Regions from separate parts of the Erythrobacter sp. S249 genome, predicted to be linked through region 3. Evidence: predicted binding sites of a transcription regulator. Region 3 holds the regulator's gene; each other region holds the start of a gene.

Region 1 (8,055 bases), 280 kb from region 3:
ACCAAGATTCCTGGCGCGAGGTAATTTGGGTAGTTCCACGGGTCTTGGTGCGAGACCGCTGGGTAGCGCCAAGAACCTTGGCGCGAGGTAGTTAGGTAGAGCCAAGAACCTTGGCTCCCTGTCTCTGGCTTGGTCGCGGAGCACGGCGCGAAGCGCCGCAAGGGCGACCGCCCGCCCGCAGCGATGCGCCTGAAAGGCGCGTGAGCGAGGAAAGCCAAGCAGCGCGGATGCGCTGCGCCCGGCGCTTGAGGGCGTAAACAAAAAATCCGCCGCGCCCGCAGGGTCTAAACAAAAAACTCCCCACCTCTTGGTGCAAACCAACCGCATGGCACCAAGAAACTACCTAACCCCGCCCCCTATGCGCCCAGCCTCAACATGCGCGAGCCAGCTGCGCGCGTGCTCAGCTGGTCCGGGGTCTCCGGGGCGCGTGGGATAGGGGCTTTGGGGGAGTTTGCGGCGCGCATCATAGGGACCGCGCGAGGGGAATGTTGGGCTTTGGGCCATGGTCGTTCGCCTTTGATTTCAGTTCAAGGGAACAGGACCAGTTATAGGAACTTTGGCATGTAGGACAGATGCAAACTCAAAGCGTCAATCGCGCACATTGGGTACCTACCAACAGCCGCAAATCAAGAAATGCGAGCTGCGTAATTCCTAGAAATCGTATGAACGTAAATTCACAGGTGGGTTATGTCTCGAGGGTTGAAGCCGAGTATCTAGACCGAGCGCGATCATCATGATCAGAGTCGAGCGCCTCTTTAAATCTAAGTCGTTCTCCGACCTCATCCCGCTTCTCATCAAGGGCCTCTTGATATTGAATGAAAATCTCAACAAGCCAACTGCACCTGTGATTATCATCCATACCGTCTCTCCATGTGACTCGCTTAATCCACACTAGCTAGGTTGACATGTATATCAATCTCAGATTCTTCTGATATTCACTGATCAATCTAGAAAGTGGAAATCAATGCCGAACGATAGTAGAGAGACCTTTTTCAGCCTTATCGCTCCGATCGGTATCGATATTGACGAAGTAATTGAGGTCGTTTCTGAACAAGCGAAGCAAGTTAGTTATCAACCGAATATCGTAAAACTTACCGATTCTCTGAAAGAGATGAACTTAGTTAAAGAAACTTATGATAACGCTGTCGAACGATATAGAGATTACATCACTGCCGGCGATCAACTTTGCGAAGATGCTGGACGGGGTGATATATTGGTCCTGTTGGGGATTGCACGATTACTAGGAATCGGAAAAGAAAAACGGCACGATGCCGCGCATACCAGACGAATAAATATATTCCGTCAAATCAAACGATATGATGAATACAGCACTTTAGAACGTGTATATGGAAGAAATATCCTTTTTTTGGGCTGCTTCGCGCCGAAGGATATTCGCGTCAACTACCTAGTAAAAAAACTTCGTGAAAGTGACAGGATTTCTAACGATGCTAAATTGGAATCACAAGCTCTAGAAATAATAGCTACCGATGAAGACGAAGTTGAACATGATTTTGGTCAACAAATTATAGAAGTTTACCCAAAATCAGATTTCATTTTAGATTGCACAAATAGGAAAACCTTGGAAGATTCGTGCAAGCGTCTGTTTCGGATTTACTTTGGTCATCCATTCATATCACCGAATCGCGATGAATACTCATCATACATCGCGAATGCCGCCGCCTACCGCTCACTAGATTTATCTAGACAGGTCGGTGCCGCGATTATTGGCGACGACGGGAATGTTGTCTCCATGGGCTGTAACGAAGTCCCTGCGGCTGGTGGTGGCACGTACTGGTGCGATGAGCACTCTGACAACCGTGACTACGTTTTAGGGTACGATTCAAACCAAAAAGTTCGAGAAGACCTCACACGTGATGGAATTGCAAAATTGAAGCAGGCAGGTTGGCTGTCAGATCAAAAAAGCAAAGAAAGTATCAATTCATTAGTCGACCAACTTTTTGCCAAAAAAGAAAGAGGCGAGGAGGCTCCTGAGGGACCTTGGCGAGACTTAATGATCGCAAACATCATTGAATACGGTAGAATGGTGCATGCAGAAATGAATGCACTTACTGATGCAGCACGGTTTCGACGTTCGACCGTTGGCGCTACTCTCTACTGCACCACAATGCCTTGCCACATGTGCACAAAACTAATCATCGCCTCAGGCATCAAACGTGTAGTTTACGTACAGCCATACGTCAAAAGCTTGGCAGGCGAGTTGTTCAAAGACTCCATTGTTTTTGAAGGGCAAGATCACGACCACAGGGTGAATTTTCAATCGCTTAAAGGCGTAACGCCCGCCGGATTCAAAAGAGCCTTCGCGAGAGGTGCCAAACGCAAAAACCCGAAAGGCCTAGCTCTCAGATGGGATAAAATTACAGCATTACCAACATTCACCACCACAATTCCTTATTACCTTGAGTTGGAAATCGAGACACTCAGGGAACTAAAGGATGGGCCAATGCAAATATTTCAACAAGGACTAGACGCGAGCCGAAAAAAATAGACTCTCTGTTATACCCCCAACAACAAAACAAAAAACGCGCCCTCCCCGTAGGAAGAGCGCGTCTCTCAAAATCCTAAACCTTTAAGCGCAGCCCCAGACGGAGCATTGCGCGTGCGGGCTTACTCCGCAGCGGGGGCGTCTGCGCCCGTACCCGTTTCAGCCAGAACCTCGTTCATGCATTCCTCGCCCAGCGCGGTCATCTTTTCCTCATCGACCAGATCGGTCAGGCCGAAATCCTGCTCTTTCATCTTACCAACAGAGCAATCGCAAAATGGCTTTGCCAATTCCACTGGCCCGCCGACTTCAGCGGTGAAGGAGGCTTCGCATTCTGATCCAAATTCGTCGAACATCGCGTCTTTATCGACCAAGTCGCCGCAGGCAGACAGCAGCAGGCCGCCCGTCATCAATGCGGGTAGCGCGAATGCTTTGGTAGTGAATGACATGAAAGACCCCTCAATTGTCTGGTATGATACGCCGAGTGCCGGCCCCGCGCACCCTACACGCCGCGCGGGGCTTGGCAATCGTGCATGCGGGCGGGCGCGACGGGGCGGCGCGGATTGGCCCGCGCGGCGGCGCTTACGATGCGGCTTTCGCCTTTTTTGTCGGCGTCTTGGCGGGCTTTGACGCGGGTTTTCCTTTGGCTTTCGCCGCCGGTTTCGCGCTCTGCTTCGCCGGCCCCTTGCTCAGCATGTTCTTGAGGTATCCGCCGGTAAAACTGCGCGGTTCCTTCGCGACAGTCTCCGGCGTGCCCGCTGCGACCACTTCACCACCGCGCACCCCGCCCTCTGGACCCAGGTCGACGATCCAGTCGGCGGTCTTGATCACGTCAAGATTGTGCTCGATCACCACCACGGAATTGCCCTGCTCCACGAGGCGGTGCAGCACCTCCAGCAGCTTGCGCACATCCTCAAAGTGCAGGCCCGTGGTCGGCTCATCGAGGATATAGAGCGTCTGCCCGGTGCTGCGCTTGGACAGCTCCTTCGCCAGCTTCACCCGCTGCGCCTCGCCGCCCGACAATGTCGTCGCCTGCTGACCGACCTTCACATAGCCAAGGCCAACCTCATTCAGCATCCGCATCTTGTCACGGATCGGCGGCACGGCCTTGAAGAAGCCCTCCGCATCCTCAACCGTCATATCCAGCACATCGGCGATGGAGAGGCCCTTGAACTTCACCTCCAGCGTCTCGCGGTTGTAGCGTTTGCCACCGCATTCCTCGCAGGTGACATAGACGTCGGGCAGGAAGTGCATTTCGATCTTGATCAGGCCGTCCCCGGTGCATTGCTCGCAGCGACCGCCTTTCACGTTAAAGCTAAAGCGGCCCGGCTTGTACCCACGCGCCTTCGCCTCTGGCAGGCCAGCGAACCAGTCGCGGATATTGGTGAACGCGCCGGTGTAGGTCGCAGGGTTGCTGCGCGGGGTGCGGCCAATCGGCGACTGATCGATCTCGATCACCTTGTCGCAATATTCGAGGCCCTCGATTTTGTCGTGCTTGCCCGCAATCACGCGCGCGCCGTTGAGCACGCGGGCGGCAGAGGCATAGAGCGTGTCGATGGTGAAGGTCGATTTGCCCGAGCCGGAGACCCCGGTGATGCAAGTGAATGTGCCCAAGGGGATCGACGCTGTGACGTCTTTCAAATTGTTTGCCTGAGCGCCGCGCACCGTAATGTTGTGCCCATTGCCCGGCCGCCGCTCTGCCGGGACAGCAATCTCGCGCCGCCCGGTGAGATAGTCCGCGGTGAGCGACTTCTTCGACTTCATGATCTGTTTGAGCGTGCCCTGCGCCACCACTTCGCCGCCGCGCACGCCCGCGCCCGGACCCAGGTCAACGACATGGTCCGCCTGGCGGATCGCGTCTTCATCATGCTCCACCACGATCACCGTATTGCCGAGATCGCGCAGGCGCTTCAGCGTTTCCAGCAGCCGATCATTGTCGCGCTGGTGCAGGCCAATGCTCGGCTCGTCCAGCACGTAGAGAACACCGGACAGGCCGCTGCCGATCTGGCTCGCCAGCCGGATGCGCTGGCTTTCGCCGCCCGACAACGTGCCGCTGGTCCGGTCGAGGTTCAGGTAATCCAGGCCGACATTGTCGAGGAAACCGAGCCGCTCGTTGATCTCTTTGAGGATAGCCTTGGCGATCTGCGATTGCTGATCGGTCAGCTTCTCGTCGAGCGCCAGGAACCAGTCCTTCGCATCCGACACGCTCATCTTCACCGGGTCGGCGATGTCCGTGCCCGCGACCTTCACCGCAAGCGCTTTTTCATTGAGGCGCTTGCCGCCGCAGCTCTCGCACGGCTGCGCGGTTTGGAACTTGGACAGCTCCTCGCGCATCCACGCGCTGTCGGTTTGCAGCAAGCGGCGGTTGAGATTGCCGATCACACCCTCAAACGGTTTGCGCACAGTGTATTCCTTGCGCCCGTCCTTAAAGGTCAGCTCAACTGGCATTCCGCCCGTGCCCTGCAGAATGATCAGCTGCTGATCAGGCTCCAGATCGCGCCACGGCGTCGTCAGATTGAAATCATAAGCCTTGGCCAGGCTCGCCAGCACTTGCAGATAATAGGGCGAAGGCGGATTGCTCTTCGCCCACGGCGCAACCGCGCCCTGTTTCAGCGTCAGCCCCTCGTTTGGCACCACCAATTGCGGGTCGAACAATTGCTTCTCGCCCAGACCGTCGCAGGTTGCGCACGCACCCTGAGGCGCGTTGAACGAAAACAGGCGCGGCTCAATCTCTTCAATGGTGAAGCCGCTGACTGGGCAGGCGAACTTCTCTGAAAAGACGATGCGATTGGCGGGAATGCCCGCGCCTTTCATGGCACCGCCGCCTTGCTCCTCGTCCTCGCGCCCCGGCACAACGCCATCCGCCAGATCGATATAGGCCAGCCCTTCGGCCAGTTTCAGCGCGGTTTCAAAACTATCGGCCAACCGCGTTTCCATGCCCGGTTTCACCGCGATCCGGTCAACCACGACTTCAATGTCATGCTTGAATTTCTTATCGATCGCTGGCGCTTCCTCGATTGGGTACAGCTCTCCATCGATCCGCACGCGAGTAAAGCCCGCCTTTTGCCATTCGGCCAGTTCCTTGCGGTATTCGCCCTTGCGCCCGCGCACCACCGGCGCGAGCAGATAAGCGCGCGTGCCCTCTGGCAATTCCATCACCCGGTCGACCATCTGGCTGACGGTTTGCGCACTGATTGGTTTGCCAGTGGCTGGTGAATACGGCAAGCCCACCCTCGCCCACAGCAGCCGCATATAGTCATAGATCTCGGTAACAGTCGCGACGGTTGAGCGCGGATTGCGGCTGGTCGTCTTCTGCTCGATGCTGATTGCTGGCGACAGCCCGTCGATGTGTTCAACATCGGGTTTCTGCATCATCTCAAGGAATTGCCGCGCATAGGCCGAAAGGCTCTCAACATAGCGCCGCTGACCCTCAGCATAGATCGTATCGAACGCAAGCGAGCTCTTACCCGAGCCAGACAGGCCAGTGACCACGATCAGCGCATCACGCGGCAGATCAATATCAACGCCTTTGAGGTTGTGCTCTCTGGCACCGCGAACTGAAATCTTTGTGAGGGACATGCCACACCAATTGGGGCCTCAATCCCTCTGAGTCCAGAGGCACCGAAACAAAGCCGCTTCTCCGCGTTATGTTCTTCACATGTTCCGTTGACGCTGGCCCGAAACCCGCCTCACTATTGTTTCAGCTTTATTTACTATCTTTAGGTAGGAGGCCGTAAGGGAGCGATTGATCATTATGGACCACGCAAAATTTGATTTCGCGAATTCGTACGAAATTAGATCAGAATTGTTTGAACAACGCGCGAAGGCATTGTTCGGTGATGGTGCGTTGCGTGCCGAGATTGCTCAGTTCTGGGCGCGCTATTCGCAAGACATAGAAGCGTTCTCGCAGACCTATTGGGACGGGCAGATCGACGGTAGCAATATCGAGACGATGAGCGCGCTTTACGGCCGTCAATTGTCGCATGAAGAAGTGGTGCAGACATCGGTTGAACGCTCGATTGGTATTTTCACCGCCACAGATGAACTCGAATGGATGGAGAGGCTTGCTTGGCTTGGCCTTGCCGGCTGGTTGATCGACCGCCAGGATATGATGATCCAGAAACGCTCTAAATATTATAATGGAGTGATTGAGGTTATCGCACAGCGCGCAAATTCTGTTGCTGATGCACTGCCCGACATTTCCTTCTTCAATCGGCTTGCCTTTATCCAACTCGAAATCATTTCAAGTTTCCGGGCTCAACTGGATGCACGCTATCGCGCAGATAAGATCAACCGGATGGGCAGTGAATTCGTTGCATCTCTGTCAAACAAGATCGAGAGCACGCTGTCTGTATCGGAAAATTTGCGTGACGAGGCCCAAGGTGCCGGTTCTAAGATTTCAGAGCTCCAACATGCCACAATCGAAGCGGCGGCGATTTCAAAGCAGTCCGCGCAATCGATGCAAGATGCAGCCAATGCTGCTGGCGTCCTTGAGCAGGCGCTCAACAGTGTGAAATCTGGTCTAGATGAAAACCGCAGTGTGTTGATCAAAGCGGTTGATCAAGCGGGCCTTACCGCGAATGACAATGCAAAAGCCGTCGAGGAAGTTGTCGCTATTGAAAAGATCGTCCAATCCATCTCGGACGTAGCCGATCAAACCAACATTCTTGCGCTCAATGCCAGCATCGAGGCGGCGCGTGCAGGCGATGCAGGCGCAGGATTTGCCGTTGTCGCACAAGAAGTAAAGAGCTTAGCCGGGCAAACCGCATCTGCGACGGATATGGTTCAAAAGCAGATCGACGCCATCCGTTCTTCAACACAAAAAAGCCAGCAATCGAGCAATTTGATGTGTGAGCTTGCAGAGCGATTGGGCGAAGAGAACCAATTACTGCTCGAAGCGCTGCAAAGTCAGCTTGCGAAATTCTCCAGCATTACCGACGCAGTCGATGAAACCGCTGAAGGCGCAGCCAGCATGGGCGAATTGGTTGCCAATGTTAATCGCGACACCAACAGCGTTGTTGCCCTGATACAGCGCCTAGCAAATGCATCTCAGGACAGCGCACAGCAACTTTCGGGAATTGTCGATGAAACCGGCAAGTTTGTACAAACCATTGGCGATGAAAAGCGTAACATCGGCTAGTTCGCGGCGGCCTGTTTGCAGGCGAGCGAGCTGACATACAACAGAGCGTGTCCATTGGACCCACCGGCTGGTTCCATTAATTTGCAGGCTATACGAGTCTCACGCGCTTTTCGCATTTGCAACAATATTTCATCTCACAGCCCTTGTTTTCATTAGGAAAATCTGTCTGCCCTACAGGAAAACTTAAGTTCCGCTGCCCCTGAATATGCTTAGTGTGAGTGGCCTCTTTGCTAGTCTTCCCACAAGCCCTTCGGGTCGCACCTAAGGCGAGTTTGCCGGAACATGAGTTTAGAGAAGAGGCCGCTGCGTGGAAACGTGGCGGCCTTGTTCTTTTGGCGCGCGGCACCGAACCCAAGGGCTCACCCGCGCGCAGGCAGGTGGGCCCTTTTGCTTGCCCAAAGCACAATTTACCCTC
Region 2 (8,055 bases), 250 kb from region 3:
CGCGCGCCTGCATGAACTATGGCCTCGATCGCAAATGGCCGGTCTACCTCTCGACCAAAAACACCATCATGAAGAAGTATGATGGCCGTTTCAAAGACCTCTTCGAAGAAGTCTATGACAATGAGTTCGCTGCCAAATTCAGCGAAGCCGGCATCACCTACGAACACCGTCTGATCGACGACATGGTCGCTTCTGCTCTCAAGTGGAGCGGCAAGTTCGTTTGGGCTTGTAAGAACTATGACGGCGACGTTCAGTCCGACACCGTGGCTCAAGGCTTCGGCTCGCTGGGTCTGATGACCTCCGTTCTGATGACCCCTGATGGTAAGACCGTGGAAGCGGAGGCCGCACACGGTACTGTTACCCGTCACTTCCGTCAGCATGAGCAAGGCAAAGCGACCTCGACCAACCCGATCGCGTCGATCTTCGCGTGGACACGCGGCCTGATGTATCGCGGCAAATTCGACGACACACCAGAAGTCGTGAAGTTCGCTGAAACGCTTGAGCGGGTCTGCATCGAAACCGTCGAAAACGGCGCGATGACTAAGGATCTCGCACTCCTCATCGGCCCAAGCCAGAGCTGGCTGACAACCGAACAGTTCTTCGAGGCAATCGTCACGAACCTAGAGAAGGAAATGGCGAACTGGTCGTAATTTCGATCTTGCTTGATATAGGAGCGGCGCAGATGGCTGGTGATGCCATAGCGCCGCTTCTGGCCTGCTGACATGGCGGGCGAACTCTCCCTATCACCTATGATGAAGGATGCTTTGGTCATCCTGGGCGCCGCCGGAATCGTCATTCCGGTCTTCGCCAGGTTCCGCATCACGCCGATCATTGGCTTCATCTTGATCGGAGTCTTGGTTGGCCCATACGGCCTCGGCACGCTGGTCGAAGCCGTCCCCAGCCTCAGACACGTCACAATCTCAGACCCTGAGCGATTAACGCCCTTTGCCGACTTCGGCATCATTCTGCTGCTGTTCGCAATCGGGTTAGAACTCTCGTTTAACCGCCTGTGGCAATTGCGAAAACTGGTCTTCGGCCTCGGCTCGCTAGAGCTGCTGATCATCGGTTCTGCGTCCGCTGCATTCTTCGGCTATGTCAGCGGGATGGACTGGACCGGGGCGCTTGCGCTTGGCTTCGCCCTCGCCTTCTCCTCCACCGCAATCGTGCTGCCGATATCTGGCACAAAGTCGCCCGTCGGCCGCGCGGCGTTATCCATGCTGCTGTTCGAAGACATCATGATCGTGCCGATCGTCTTCATCCTCGGCGCCCTTGCTCCGCATGCTCAGGCCGAAGGTTGGAGCGGCCTTACCGACACTCTGTGGCAAGGTGGTCTTCTGATCCTAGCGCTGCTCGTGATTGGCCGCTTCGCATTGCCCCGACTCTTCTCGCAGGCCGCGCGCACCAAGAGCCCGGAGCTGTTCCTCGCCGCCTCGCTGCTGGTCGTCATCGGCGCCAGCCTCGCGACCTCAGCGGTCGGTCTCTCGCCTATCGTTGGCGCGCTGATCGCGGGCCTGCTGATCGCGGAAACCGAATATCACGGCGAAGTTGAGAGCATTATGGAGCCCTTCAAAGGCCTCGCTCTCGGCGTGTTCCTGATCACCATCGGGATGAGCATCAACCTCGCAACCATTTGGCAGAACCTCGCAGAGATCATGGCGGCAGTGGTCGGCGTGCTGGTATTCAAAGCCATCGTGACGGGCGTCTTGCTGCGCCTGATGGGCGCGCGCAAGAGCACTGCGGCAGAGACCGGAGTGTTGATGGCCAGCCCCAGCGAGACCACGCTGATCGTCTTGGCTGCTGCGACTACCGCTCTCGTGGTCGACACGGAAACCGCGCAATTCTGGCAGATCGTCACCGCAATCGGCCTCACCATAACGCCACTGCTCGCCCGCCTTGGTCGGGTCATCGCGCGGCGGGTCGAGCCTGTCCCGGAGCTCCCGGATGACGACGAGGACGAGGCCCGCACCATCATCATCGGCGCAGGCCGCGTCGGCCGCCTGATCGCGGACATGCTGGTGATGCATAATCAGCCATATGTGACGCTCGATTCGGATCCGGACCTGATCGAGCGCGCCGCGCGAGATGGCTATCGCTCCGCCTTTGGCGATGCGGCGCGCGGGGATGCACTTTCCCGGCTCGGGATTGAGAAGGCACCGGCGATCGTACTGACAATGGACGAGCCCGTGTTGGCACAGCGCTTGGTCACAAAACTGCGTAAGAGTTACCCTGACCTGCTGATAGTCGCCCGCGCGCGCGACACCGATCACGCGGCGGCGCTTTACCGCGCCGGGGCCAGCCATGCAGTACCAGAGAATCTGGAAAGCTCACTGCAGCTTTCTGAAGCAGTGCTCGTCGATATCGGCATCCCCATGGGCCCGGTCATCGCTTCTATCCACGAGAAACGCGACGAGTTCCGCGAACGGTTAGAACGCGACGGCAAGCTATCCAGCAAGCCGCAATTGCGCACCTCAACCAGCGCGCCTTAACCTGAGTTTACCCGGCGATAGCAGCTTTGACTGCCGCCAGTGCATCACTCGCTTTGCTCCCATCCGGACCGCCGCCCTGAGCCATGTCAGGACGCCCACCGCCGCCCTTACCACCCAGCGCTTCTACGCCCACGCGCACAAGAGCCGTCGCGTCAAAACGCTCGGTCAGATCGTCAGTCACTGCGACTGCAATCGCAGCCCGGCCATCGTTGACAGCAATCGCCGCTGCGATCCCCGAGCCAAGTCGGCCCTTCGCTTCATCGAGCAGCGGGCGCAGTTCCTTCGGGCTCAGGCCATCCAGCACCTGACCATTGAAGGTCACACCGCCAACGTCCTCATCTGAGGTCGCCGGGCCGCCACTACCCGAACCGCCTCCGCCAAGTGCCAGCGCCTTCTTCGCCTCGGCGAGTTCCTTCTCAAGCCGCTTGCGCTCATCGAGCAGCGCCGCGACCCGCGCAGGTACTTCCTCAGGCGCCGCGCGAATTGCACTCGCCGCTGCCTTCAATGCTTCCTCACGCTCGACCAACCAATTGCGCGCAGCCTCTCCAGTCAACGCTTCGATGCGCCGAACACCGGAGGAGACGGCACTCTCCGAGATGATCCGGAACACGCCAATATCACCGGTGGCGGAAACATGCGTTCCGCCGCACAGTTCAACAGAGAAAGAACGTCCTTCTGAGCCCGCGCGTCCCATCGACAGCACGCGCACTTCATCACCATACTTCTCGCCAAACAGCGCCAAAGCGCCTGCTTCAACCGCGTCGTCCGGGCTCATCAACCGCGTGCCGACCGGCTCATTGGCTCTGATCTCAGCGTTCACTTCAGCCTCGATCACAGCAATATCTTCAGCCTCCAAGGGCTTTGGATGCGAGAAATCGAAGCGTAGCCGGTCCTCCGCGACCAGCGAGCCTTTCTGCGTCACATGGCCGCCAAGCCGATTGCGGAGCGCCGCGTGGACTAGGTGAGTGGCGGAGTGATTTGAACGCACCTGCGCGCGCCGCACATCGTCCACTTCGAGATGAACATTGTCGCCGACGGAAACTTCGCCGCCGATTACTTCGATCTGGTGAGCGTGAAGGCGTCCCAGCGGTTTCGCCGTGTCCAAGACCTTAGCCGCAAATCCGCTCGGCGTGCTGATGCTGCCAGTGTCGCCAGTTTGCCCGCCGCTTTCGCCGTAGAACGGAGTCTGATTGGTCAGCAAGATGGCGCTTTCGCCGGATTTCGCAGATTGAACCTCTGCGCCGTCTTTTACAATCGCGACCACTGTTCCTTCGCCCGAGGTCGAATTGTAACCGGTGAATTCTGTCGCGCCTTCGCGCTCAGCGATGTCGAACCAGACCTCGCCCGAGGCCGCGTCGCCAGAGCCTTTCCAAGCCGCGCGAGCCGCTGCTTTTTGGCGCTCCATGGCCGCTTCAAAACCTGCGCTATCAACGCCGATCCCGCGTGCGCGCAAGGCATCTTCGGTGAGGTCATAAGGAAAGCCGTAAGTGTCATAGAGTTTGAACGCAGTTTCACCGTCGAGTTCGCCGCCCTCGTTCATGGTGCCTGTCGCTTCATCGAGCAGCTTTAGGCCTTTGTCCAAGGTCTTGCGGAACTGCGTTTCCTCACGTTCGAGCACTTCCTGGATCAAGGCCTGACCGCGCGTGAGTTCTGGATATGCTTGCCCCATCTCTGTCACGAGCGCCGGGACAAGCCGGTGCATCAGAGGCTCGCTCGCTCCGAGCAAATGCGCATGCCGCATCGCGCGGCGCATGATCCGGCGAAGGACATACCCGCGCCCTTCGTTCGACGGCAACACGCCATCCGCCATCAGGAAGCTGACCGAACGCAAATGGTCCGCGATCACGCGATGGCTCGCAACAGCATCGCCTTCGCTGCCTACGCCGGTAAGTTGCTGCGAGGCCGCGATCAGCGCTTTGAACGTGTCGGTGTCGTAATTGTTGTGCACGCCCTGCATAACGGCAGCGATGCGTTCCAGTCCCATGCCGGTATCAATCGATGGGCTCGGCAGGTCAGTGCGTTCGCCGCTCGCCTTTTGATCGAACTGCATGAAGACGAGATTCCAAATCTCGACAAAGCGGTCGCCGTCTTCGTCCGGGCTACCCGGAGGCCCGCCAGCGATATGATCGCCGTGATCGTAGAAGATTTCCGAACACGGACCGCATGGCCCGGTGTCGCCCATTGACCAAAAGTTGTCGTTCGTCGGGATACGAATGATCCGTTCTTCTGGCAGGCCGGAGATCTTACGCCACAGATCAAACGCTTCGTCATCGGTGTGATAGACTGTCGCGGTCAGTTTCTCTGCGGCAAGGCCCCATTCTTTCGTCAAGAGCGTCCAGGCATTCAGGATGGCCTGCTCTTTGAAATAGTCGCCAAATGAGAAATTGCCGAGCATCTCAAAGAAGGTGTGATGCCGCGCAGTGTAGCCGACATTATCGAGGTCATTGTGCTTGCCCCCGGCCCGCACGCACTTTTGCGATGACGCGGCACGCGGTGCCGGCGGCGTCTCAAGACCGGTAAATGCGTTTTTGAACGGCACCATGCCCGCATTCACAAACATCAATGTCGGATCATTATAAGGGACCAGCGGTGCACTGGGCACTTCAGCGTGGTCAGCATTCCCGAAAAAGTCGAGAAAAGAGCGGCGAATATCGTTGGTCGAAGTCATTGCGAGAATGCAGTTAGGCAATCACGCGGTCAGCGACAAGCCACCGCGTGATCAATGCACACTGAGTTCGCAATTCTTCATAAGTGTGGTGCTGCTTCAGACGGGCCCGCATCCACCGGTTTCGCAAAGACAAAACGGGGACCAGACGCAGAAAAGCCGGCATCGCCAAGGGGGATGGCGCATGCCGGCTTTCCGATTTTCCGAATGCGATTACCGCACTCGCTTGAGGATCAGTCGTCAGAGTCCGCGTCCGGCCCTGTCATCATCTCCTCGGCAACCTCGTCGGTGCGGCCGCGAATGGCGGCTTCCAACTGATTGCGCATCTCTGTATTCTCTTTGAGGAAGGTCTTGGCGTTTTCACGTCCCTGACCAATCCGCACGCTGTCGTAGGAGAACCAGCTGCCTGATTTTTCTACGAGGCCTGCCTTCACGCCGAGATCAAGGATCTCACCGATCTTGGAAATGCCTTCACCGTACATGATGTCGAATTCAACCTGCTTGAACGGCGGCGCGACCTTGTTCTTCACGACTTTGACGCGGGTTGAGTTGCCAACCACTTCGTCGCGGTCCTTAATCTGACCCGTGCGGCGGATATCCAAGCGAACCGATGCGTAGAACTTAAGCGCGTTGCCGCCAGTCGTCGTCTCTGGGTTGCCGTACATAACGCCAATCTTCATCCGCAATTGGTTGATGAAGATGACCATACATTTCGAACGGTTGATCGACCCGGTCAGCTTGCGCAGCGATTGGGACATAAGCCGCGCCTGAAGGCCAACGTGGGAATCGCCCATCTCGCCTTCAATTTCTGCGCGGGGGACGAGCGCCGCGACCGAGTCAACCACCAGCACGTCAATCGCATTGGAGCGAACCAACGTGTCAGTAATCTCAAGTGCCTGCTCACCTGTATCAGGCTGAGAGACGATCAATTCATCAATGTCGACACCCAGCTTGTTGGCATAGACCGGATCAAGAGCGTGTTCCGCATCGACAAAAGCCGCTGTACCGCCAGCCTTCTGAGCCTCTGCAATGACATGCAGTGCCAAGGTCGTCTTGCCCGAGCTTTCCGGCCCGTACACTTCAATAACGCGGCCCTTTGGAAGGCCGCCAATACCAAGTGCGATATCGAGTCCTAACGAACCAGTTGGAATGGATTCAACATTCATTGCTTCGCGAGAGCCCAGCTTCATTGCTGAGCCTTTACCGAAAGCGCGATCTATTTGCGCAAGTGCAGCGTCGAGCGCTTTTTGACGGTCCACGGTCTTTCCTTTTTCTACCAATTTCAGACTTGCAGACATCGCATGGCCTCCTTGACTTGCCTAGGGCCGACAAATTGTTATCGACCACCCCTTGTGGAGACAGCTTGTACCTACTTTGTTCCATGAGAACAAGTGGGGAACATAGAAATTCCTACTTGGCGATCGAGGTGAAGCCGGTAAACATCTGAAATTACCTTAGAAACCCCTCGGAAAAAATTTATGCGGGGTCGCGAATTGACCACCGGAACGTGCGTTCTGAATTCGCTGGAACATCCACTTCCGCGATGATGCGGCCATCTTTGATGCGAGTCTTGGCACCCTTTAGGCGGACCTCCCAAATGGCCGAGTCGCCGATGTCGAGCCGTACCGTGATGGGGTGCGAATTGGCGTTTGTGATCTCCGTACCATTTCCAAACCAGCTGTTCATATTGCCGTTTGTCACCGGGCCAGGGGCAGGCAGACATTTCGCAAAGACTTGGTTGCTAGCCCCCATTTCCAGCTCGACGTCCTGATCCTCGGCATAGTCGCGCATATCAACGTCTGCGACCAATTGTGGACCGAAGCTGCTTGGCTCAAACACCGTCAGTCCGCCCTGAGGCAGGGCTACGCCTAGTCCTCGTTCAGTCTCGTTCTTGGTCACCAGCAACATGCCTGCACGTTCAAAGCCGGGATTGGGCTGCCCTTCAAGCGTGACGGAGAACCCGCAACTGACCGTGTAGAGATAACGCGCATCAACCTCTTGCCGATTGAGAAAGGCAATCTGTTTTAGCCCCTTGGCCGAGACATTCACTCGCTCCGGCACGCGGTAAAGCTTAAGATCGCCAAGCTGCTCTTCCACGGCCTGCATCACCTCCGCTTTGCTATACCCCACTGCCGCGTCCGCTGCCTCCATGACAGGCGCAGATGCAGAAAGCATCACCCGCGACTTATTGCGGCGCCCAGTCACGACGATCGACTGAGGCGATTGGACTGGAGAGCCAGCGGCCGTGCTGCCAATCGGATAGCATGTTAGACGCAGCGGAGCAGCCCGAGGTGGGGTCGCAAGACTGCGAAAATCACTGACCACGCTGAGCGAACCCGCGATCACTAACAATTCTGCATCGTCAAAGCTTTGGCCATTGTCATTGAGGATCGTGAGCCAGCTCATCAGGCCAAGTTTGAAATTGCCGTTCTCCCCTCGCTTCGATGAACCTGTGGCTGAGCCGTCTTCAGGGTCGGGCAAGGTCGCAACATAATTGGCCTGCCAATCGAAGCCCCATGCAAGATAAGTCAGGACAACTTCATACGTCCCCCCGCTCGCATCTTGGGTATCGATGGTGAAGATGGGTTTAGCCGATAGGCCTTTTGGCACTCGGTCAAAGGTCAATCGCTCGGGCAAGCCAGCGCAGCGCACGGCTTCATACCCCTGGTCGGTTTGCAGCACCAGGCCGCCATCGGCGCGCGTGCGCACGACCGCGGTTTGAGCCTCTTCTGCTCCGGTCGCGGGGTTGGTTCGCGTCAAAGTCACTCGGTTCCCAAGCGCTCCGTTCACAAGCGCTGCGGGTGAGAGCAGATCCGCATTGCGGTTCTTCTCTATCGTACCACCCGGCAGGCCAGAGACGATTGCACTGACGCCGACCATACCCTCGGCCACCCCTTCAAAGCG
Region 3 (8,055 bases):
CGTTTGCCGATATTGGCCGCAGGGGCAGGGGCGCTGGCCGGCGTTGGCTACACGCTACTGACGGGGGCGGAGGTTCCCACCGTGCGCAGCTGTGTCGCGGCGATGCTGGTCCTGATTGCGCTCGCAATGGGGCGCGATGCATTGTCGCTCAGAATGGTGGCAATGGCGGCGATATTCGTGATGTTGCTGTGGCCGGAATCGGTGGTTGGGCCGAGCTTTCAGATGAGCTTTTCTGCCGTGATTGCGATTGTGGCGCTGTCGAGCTCTGGGCCGGTACGCGCGTTCCTCGCCGCGCGGGAGGAGACATGGCTGCGGCATGTCGGCAGGCGAGTGATTATGCTGTTCATCACCAGTCTGGTGATCGAGATCGCGCTGATGCCCATTGTCCTGTTCCATTTCCACAGGGCAGGGGTCTACGGTGCATTCGCCAATGTCATCGCCATCCCGCTCGTCACATTCATCTCAATGCCGCTCATCGCCTTTGCGCTTTTCCTCGATCTGATCGGCCTTGGTGCGCCTGCCTGGTGGCTAGTGGAACGCTCGCTTGAGCTATTGCTTGCGATTGCACATTGGACATCGAGCCAGCCCGGTTCGGTCAAGCTGATGCCGCAGATGGGCAGGCTCACCATCGCGCTGTTCGTTATTGGCGCGCTGTGGCTTGCGCTTTGGAACGGCCGCACGCGATTGCTGGGGTTTGTGCCTGTTGCAGCGGCTTCGATCATGCTCATGGTGACACCCATTCCTGATGTACTGATCGGGCGCGATGGCCGTCATGTTGGCGTGACAATGGAGGGCACGCTGTTGTCGCTGCGCAATTCGCGTTCTTCCTATGCGCGTGACAATCTGCTCGAACTCGCGAGCGTTTCTGCTGATCCCATTCCGATGGCGGAATGGCCCGGAGCGCGGTGTTCTACCGAGTTCTGCCTGCTCCAGATTGAGCGCGGAGGCCGCGACTGGACCATACTGATGGCGCGAAACCGAGAGCTGATCGAGGAGCGCGCGCTCGCCGCCGCTTGCGCGAGAGCCGATATCGTCGTGGCCGACCGTTATCTGCCGTGGTCTTGCAAACCCAAATGGCTCAAAGCTGATCGCGGGTTCCTGCAAGAGCATGGCGGGCTGGCGCTTGATCTGTCATCGGAGCGGATCACCAGTGTTGCCAGCACTCAGGGCCAGCATGGATGGTGGCGCGGGAAAGCCGACGATTAAGCCAGCCACCCCGCGCGACCTATTCACATCACAATCAGTGGTAGCGCCGCAGAAGGCCTGCGAGCTTGCCCTGAACTTGTACTTCGCCCGGGTGATAGACCTGCGCATCATAGGACGCATTGGCCGGATCAAGCCGCACAGTTCCGCGGTCGCGATGGAGGTATTTGAGCGTCGCTTCCTCGCCGCGCACCAAGGCCACAACGATTTCGCCATCTCGCGCGGCATCCGTGCGCTTAACCAGCGCAAAGTCACCGTCGAAGATGCCAGCCTCAATCATCGAATCGCCAGACACCTCAAGCGCATAATGCTCGCCCGGTCCCAGCAATGCCGCTGGCACGGGAAGGCTGCTTTGCCCCTCCAACGCCTCAATCGGAGCACCCGCTGCGATCCGGCCATGCAATGGCACCTCGATCACGTCATTTGCGGGCTCTGGGCTGGTGTCATTCGCGCTGGGCATTGACGTCGCCCGAGAGACCACATCGTTCGCCACTGCCGCCGCAGCGCGCGGAGCAGGCGTTGCATCCTCGGGCTGCTTGATCACCTCCAGCGCGCGGGCCCGATTGGGCAGGCGCCGGATGAAGCCGCGTTCCTCCAAAGCCGAAATCAGTCGGTGCACACCCGACTTGCTCTTAAGATCGAGCGCTTCCTTCATTTCTTCAAAAGAGGGTGAAATCCCCGTCTCTTCAAGCCGCTCTTGGATAAAGCGGATCAATTCGTGCTGCTTTGCCGTCAGCATTACGATAGTCTCCCTAAAACAGGTCGATCGCCCCAGCGCCGGTTAGGGTGGCGAGGGACCATTTCGCGCACCAATAACGTGAACGAATACGGAACAATTAGGAAACTTCATTCACCGAGTCAAGTCGGCAACTCACGCAATACCGCCATTTTCGAGGGTTAATGCCGTTACGAGCTCTCCCGCGTTCGCCGCATCCGCGCCTTCGCGCCGAAGGATCAGACAGTTCGCACCCGCCAACGCCGCGAGCGCGCTTGAGTCCTGAGAGCCAACGCGGCGCACCGTGCGGCCGTCATGAACAGCGCGCAGGAACTCGCGCCGCTTGCCAATCGCTGGCAGGTCCTCCGCCAGAGGTAGGGTCAATGCGGAGGGTAGGGGAGAGCCCGCGCCGATGATCGCGCGCACCAGCGGCAGTGCAAACAGGAAGCATGTCACGAAGCTGGACACTGGATTGCCCGGCAAGCCTAGGATCACCTGCCGCGTGCCACCCGCGCGCTCCCGCGTCGCCACCATCAGCGGCTTGCCGGGTTTGATCGCGACTTTCCAGAACGCGATTTTCACGCCCCATGCCTCCAGTGCGGGCTGGATCAGGTCATGGTCGCCCACCGATGCGCCGCCGGATGTGATGAGAATGTCGGCATCCTCAGCCTTCGCCAGCGCGCTCGCCAAAGCGCTGTGATCGTCTGGTACAGGGCCGATGCGCGCGACATCGCACCCCAGCGGGCGCAGCATGCTGGCGATCATCGCGCCATTGCTTGCCGGGATCTGGTCAGCGCCGCATTGCTCTGGGTCGGCGGCCAGTTCGTCCCCGCTATCGAGCACCGCCACGCGCGGAGCCGCACGCACGCTGAGCCGACCGTGGCCCGCCGATAGCGCGAGCGCGAGTTGCCCTGGCCCGATGCGGGTGCCAGCGTTGAGGACTGTGTCGCCTTGTGCGAAGTCGAAGCCGCGCATCCGCACGTGCTTTCCCGCCGGCGGCGTATCGCTGGCGGTCACCAGAGCGCCGTCCACATGGGCGTTCTCCTGGATCAGCACGCGGTCCGCGCCCTCTGGCATATGCGCTCCGGTCGATATCCGCACGCATTCGCCATCCGACAAAGCACCTGCAAACGGCGTGCCTGCGCGGCTTTCTCCGACCCGCTCCCATGGGCCATTACCAGCAATCGCATAGCCATCCATCGCCGACAGATCCGCAGGTGGCTGCGTGCGCCGTGCGGTGAGGTCCTGCGCTAGGTAGCGCCCCAGCGCGTCCTCAGCAGGCAGCTCACACGTCGCCATCTCCGGCGCGAGCTCCAGCAGCCGCGCCTGCGCGTCTTCCAAGGTCAGCAGCGCGCTCAAAGGTCGGCCTTCCAATGCCCGCTCTTGCCCCCGCGCTTCTCGATCAGGCGCACCTCGCCGATCACCATGCCCTTATCGACCGCTTTGGCCATGTCGTAGATCGTCAGCAGCGCGGTCGAGACAGCGACCATCGCCTCCATCTCAACACCAGTCTTGCCGGTCAGCGAAGCGCGGGCGGTTGCCCGGATCGCGTCCTCTTCGAAGGTGAAGTCGATCTCCACCGCGTCCAGCGCGAGCGGATGGCACAGCGGGATCAGCTCGCCTGTGCGCTTGGCCGCCATGATCCCGGCAATCCGCGCGGTGCCCAGCACATCACCCTTGGGCGCATTGCCATCGCGCACGGCCGCCAGCGTCTCTGCGGTCATCGCAATCCGGCCAGAGGCGATGGCGACGCGTTCGCTCGCGGCCTTGCCGCCGATGTCGACCATGCGGGCCGCGCCGTCTTCGCCGAGATGGGTAAGTTTGCTCATCGCTTCGCTCCCTTCGCTTCATCGTGCGTAGAGCACGCTTGGAACACCTGGAACACAGTACAGGGGCTTAAAACCAATCGATCACAGGCGCGGCTATTGATCGGATTTATCGATGGTGAGGGAGGGGGTGCTGGTAAACTCATATCCGTCTTCTGCCAGCTTTGCGAAATGTAGGACAGACCCTGCACAAATGGCCGCCTAGCCGTTCAGCAATGTCCGCGTCGCCGCCGCCACATCATCCGCGCGCATCAGGCTTTCCCCGACCAGGAAAGTACGCACGCCTGCCCGCGCAAGCCGGGTGCAATCATCATGGCTGTTGATACCGCTTTCGCCGACGATCAACGCGCCTGCAGTAGCGAGTGGAGCGAGCCGCTCGGTCGAAGCAAGATCAGTGGTGAAGGTTTTGAGGTCACGATTATTCACCCCGACCAACAGCGACTTCAGCAAATGCGCGCGCTCCATCTCTGCCTCATCGTGCACTTCGACCAGCACATCCATGTCATGCTCGCGCGCGGCCGCCTCGATTTCCTGCATCTGCACATCTTCAAGCGCAGCAACAATGATCAGGATCGCATCGGCGCCAATCGAACGAGCCTCGGCGCATTGCCAAGGATCGACCATGAAATCCTTGCGCAGAACCGGCAGGTTGCAGGCAGCGCGCGCCTCAACCAGAAAATCTTCATGCCCTTGAAAATAGGGCATATCCGTGAGCACAGACAGGCAAGTCGCCCCGCCAGCCTCATAATCGCGCGCATGGTCCGCCGGGCGGAAATCCTCTCGGATAATCCCCTTGGAGGGCGAGGCCTTTTTAACCTCGGCGATCAGGCCAAAACCGTTTTGGCTCGCCTGACGCAATGCCGATTTAAACCCGCGCACCGGGCTTTGTTCGCTGGCCCGGCTCTCCAGATCAGCGAATGAGATAGAGGCCTTGCGTGCATCAACCTCGCGGCGCTTGGTGGCGCAGATTTCTTCAAGCTTGTTCATGATGCTGGCCTATTTCGCCAATTCGATCCAGCGGGCAAGCAATTGTTTCGCCTTGCCGCTGTCCAGCGCTTCCGCCGCCATTTCAGCACCAATGCCCCAATCGTCGGTCTTGCCCGCGACGATCAGAGCCGCCGCCGTATTGAACATCACCGTATCGCGATAGGCACTTTTCTCTCCGTCGAGCAGAGCGGCAAGCGCCTTCGCATTGTGCTGCGGGTCGCCGCCACGGATCGCTTCCAGTGGCGCGTGGTCTAGCCCCGCTGCGCTGGCATCGACGCGCCTCATGCTAAAATCGCCCCCCGTCACGTCAGCGACTTCATTGCCGCCGGCGAGGCTCAATTCATCTAGTCCTTCATCGCCGGACACGATCAAGGTGCGCTCTGTGCCGAGCCGCGCGGTCGCATCGCCATAGATCGGGACGTAGCCGGGACGAGCAATGCCGATCAACTGGCGTTTGACGCCGACGGGATTCGATAGCGGCCCCATGAGGTTGAAGATTGTTCTGCGACCCAGTTTCTTGCGGATCGGTTGGATGCGCCCCATCGCCGGGTGATGATTGGGCGCGAACAGAAAGCAGATACCGATTTCACCTAGCGTTTTTTCAGCCGTTTCACCCGCGACCTTCATGTCGAGACCGAGCACTTCCAACGTATCGGCCACGCCCGCTTTGGACGAGATCGCGCGGTTTCCGTGTCGCGCCACGGGCATGCCGCAAGAGGCGACAACCAGGCCCACCGCGGTGGAGACGTTGAGCGTGTGATGCCCATCACCGCCTGTGCCGCAGACGTCGATGGCATTGTCCGGCCCCGCGACCGGAACGAGGCGCGCCCTCAATGCCCGAGCGGCTCCAGCGATTTCTTCCGCTGTCTCGCTGCGCTCGGTCATCGCGAGCAGAAAACGCGCAATTTCTTCGTCGCTTGCTTCGCCGTCGAGGATCCAGCCAAACACCTCTTCAGCCTCGGCTTCGCTCATATGCGGGACGGCTAGCGGTAGAGTTTTCATGCGAGCTCCTTCGTTGGCAATCCGCAAAGCGTCATGAAATTGGCGAGCAGATCATGGCCATGCTCGGTCGCAATGCTTTCTGGGTGAAATTGAACGCCGTGGATCGGCAGGCTTTCATGGCGGAAACCCATCACAGCCGCGCCGTCGAGGCCGGGGGTCTCGCTGTGGGCGTTGGCGATGAGGCCAGTGGGTTCTTGCTCGACGACCAGGCTGTGATAGCGCGTGGCGTTAAACGGCGAGGGCAGACCAGCAAACACGCCGGTGCCGTCGTGGGTGACGGGCGAGGTTTTGCCGTGCATCAAGCCGCCACGCACCACTTTGCCGCCGAAATGCTGGCCAATGCTTTGGTGGCCAAGGCACACGCCGAGCAAGGGCCTCTCCGCATCCGCGCAGGCTGCGACCAGATCAAGGCTGATCCCCGCCTCATCCGGGGTGCGCGGGCCGGGCGAGATTAGAAAGCCGCTGGCATTTGTAGCGATCGCTTCACGCGCACTCATCGCGTCATTGCGCTCCACCCGGACATCCGCGCCCAGCTCCATCAGATAATGGACCAGGTTGAAGGTGAAGCTGTCGTAATTGTCGATGACGAGTATCATGCGTGCCCCCGGATCAGCGATTGGTAACAGCGATGATCGGGCCAAGCCCGGTGCGGCTATCGAGCCGCTCGCTCGCCGGGTCCCACAGCGATGAAACCTGACCATCGAGGTAAAGCGCATCGGGCACGTTCAGCTCATCACGGTAAAACCGGGCGAGCTGACCGAAGCTGAGCGGGGCCTCGGAGCGAACGAAATGCGCCTTGCCAGACTTATCAATGCCAACCCCGTTGCGGATTGCCCGGCTTGGACCGTTTTCCGCAATTTCCGGGTGCAGTTTTCCGCCGATCACCAACATCGGGCCGGATTGGGTTCCGAATTGCGGGCGGTCGCGGACGTTGGAAAAGAAGCTGTCAGAGGTGCGGATGCGCCATGAGCCGCCGGTGCCATAGAACACGCCATTGGGCTTCAGGTGAAAATTGCCAGAGCCATCAGAGCGGTTGAGCTCTTTGATCCGGTCGCCGCCTTGGACGTAATAACCGATGGGCTGACCGTTATCGCCGTACATCCCGCCGTTCACCGCAAAGGCGACGGTGCTGTGATCAATGCTGCGGGCAAAGGCGCTGAGCGAGCCGTAAGCCGCCCCGCCGCTGGGGCCGAGCGCGGTGCGAATGCGGTGCTTGGCCGGGTCGGCGACGCAGTGGGTTAGGCGCACGCCCTCAAAGGTCGCAGATTTGCAGACAGAGGCGAGGGCTGGGGTTTCTTCCGCCTCAGGCACATTTTCTTCGGCCGCTTCCACGACTTCTGGTGCGGGCATATCGGAATGATCGCCTATCGCGGCTCTGGTGACAGGTTCGCCCGCGGGCTGCTCCTGACAAGCGGCGAGCGCAAACATCGCGGCGAGGGCGAGGGGCAAGCGCTTCATTGGCCAAACCCCGGCTCGCCCGCGACCCGCACGGCTTCGCGCGCGGCGGCGATCAATGCGCCCGCCTTCGCGCCGCATTCCGCGAGCTCATAATCCGGATCGCTATCGGCGACGATCCCGGCGCCAGCCTGCACATGCATCATTCCATCCTTCACCACGGCCGTGCGCAAGACAATGCACGAATTGACCGATCCATCGGGCGCGAAATAGCCCACCGCCCCGGCATAGGCGCCGCGCGTTTCCGGCTCCAACTCAGCGATGATTTCGCACGCCCGGATCTTGGGAGCGCCAGACACCGTACCCGCTGGAAAGCCCGCGAACAGCGCATCGAGCGCGTCTTTATCTTCCGCCAGCTCGCCAATCACATTGCTGACAATGTGCATGACATGGCTGTAGCGCTCGATCGTGAAGCTGTCTGTCACTTCCACGCTGCCGCGCGCGGCCACTCGGCCCACATCATTGCGCCCCAGGTCAAGCAGCATGAGATGCTCTGCCAGTTCTTTCGGATCAACCAGCAGGCTGGCCTCATTGGCCTTGTCCTGCGCCGCATCTTTGCCGCGCGGCCTGGTGCCAGCGATGGGGCGAATGGTGACCTCTTTCTTGCCGCTCGCATCATCGCGCACCCGCACGAGGATTTCTGGGCTGGAGCCAACAATCGCAAAGCCCGGCAAGTCGAGGAAATAGAGGAACGGCGAGGGGTTCACCCGGCGCAGCGCGCGGTACAGCTCTAGCGGGGGCAGCTCGAACGGGCAGGTGAAACGCTGAGCCAGCACCACTTGGAAAATATCGCCTGCGGTGATGTAGTCCTTCGCACGGGCGACCATCGCCTTGTAATCCGCCTCGTCCATCACTGGCGACAGCTCA

The links. The regulator LexA, encoded in region 3, represses DNA repair genes until DNA is damaged. The targets are predictions, from matches to a motif close to GTTCCNCNCTTGTTCT.
Region 1: the regulator LexA is predicted to act here: its motif matches at 6,150-6,165, upstream of uvrA (excinuclease ABC subunit UvrA).
Region 2: the regulator LexA is predicted to act here: its motif matches at 6,536-6,551, upstream of recA (recombinase RecA).

The regions. Positions count from the first base shown of each region.
Region 1 is NZ_CP200287.1:142,983-151,037, reverse strand. Features, by position in the region: gene AC0V6V_RS00730 (deaminase) at 965-2,506, shown strand; gene AC0V6V_RS00725 (hypothetical protein) at 2,626-2,949, opposite strand; gene uvrA (excinuclease ABC subunit UvrA) at 3,083-6,079, opposite strand; gene AC0V6V_RS00715 (methyl-accepting chemotaxis protein) at 6,255-7,640, shown strand.
Region 2 is NZ_CP200287.1:174,860-182,914, reverse strand. Features, by position in the region: gene AC0V6V_RS00865 (NADP-dependent isocitrate dehydrogenase) at 1-650, shown strand, start outside; gene AC0V6V_RS00860 (cation:proton antiporter domain-containing protein) at 723-2,486, shown strand; gene alaS (alanine--tRNA ligase) at 2,494-5,154, opposite strand; gene recA (recombinase RecA) at 5,385-6,449, opposite strand; gene AC0V6V_RS00845 (DUF4139 domain-containing protein) at 6,628-8,055, opposite strand, start outside.
Region 3 is NZ_CP200287.1:427,008-435,062, forward strand. Features, by position in the region: gene AC0V6V_RS02040 (ComEC/Rec2 family competence protein) at 1-1,206, shown strand, start outside; gene lexA (transcriptional repressor LexA) at 1,241-1,942, opposite strand; gene AC0V6V_RS02050 (molybdopterin molybdotransferase MoeA) at 2,075-3,277, opposite strand; gene moaC (cyclic pyranopterin monophosphate synthase MoaC) at 3,274-3,747, opposite strand; gene trpC (indole-3-glycerol phosphate synthase TrpC) at 3,946-4,731, opposite strand; gene trpD (anthranilate phosphoribosyltransferase) at 4,741-5,733, opposite strand; gene AC0V6V_RS02070 (anthranilate synthase component II) at 5,730-6,329, opposite strand; gene AC0V6V_RS02075 (phosphodiester glycosidase family protein) at 6,343-7,191, opposite strand; gene trpE (anthranilate synthase component I) at 7,188-8,055, opposite strand, start outside.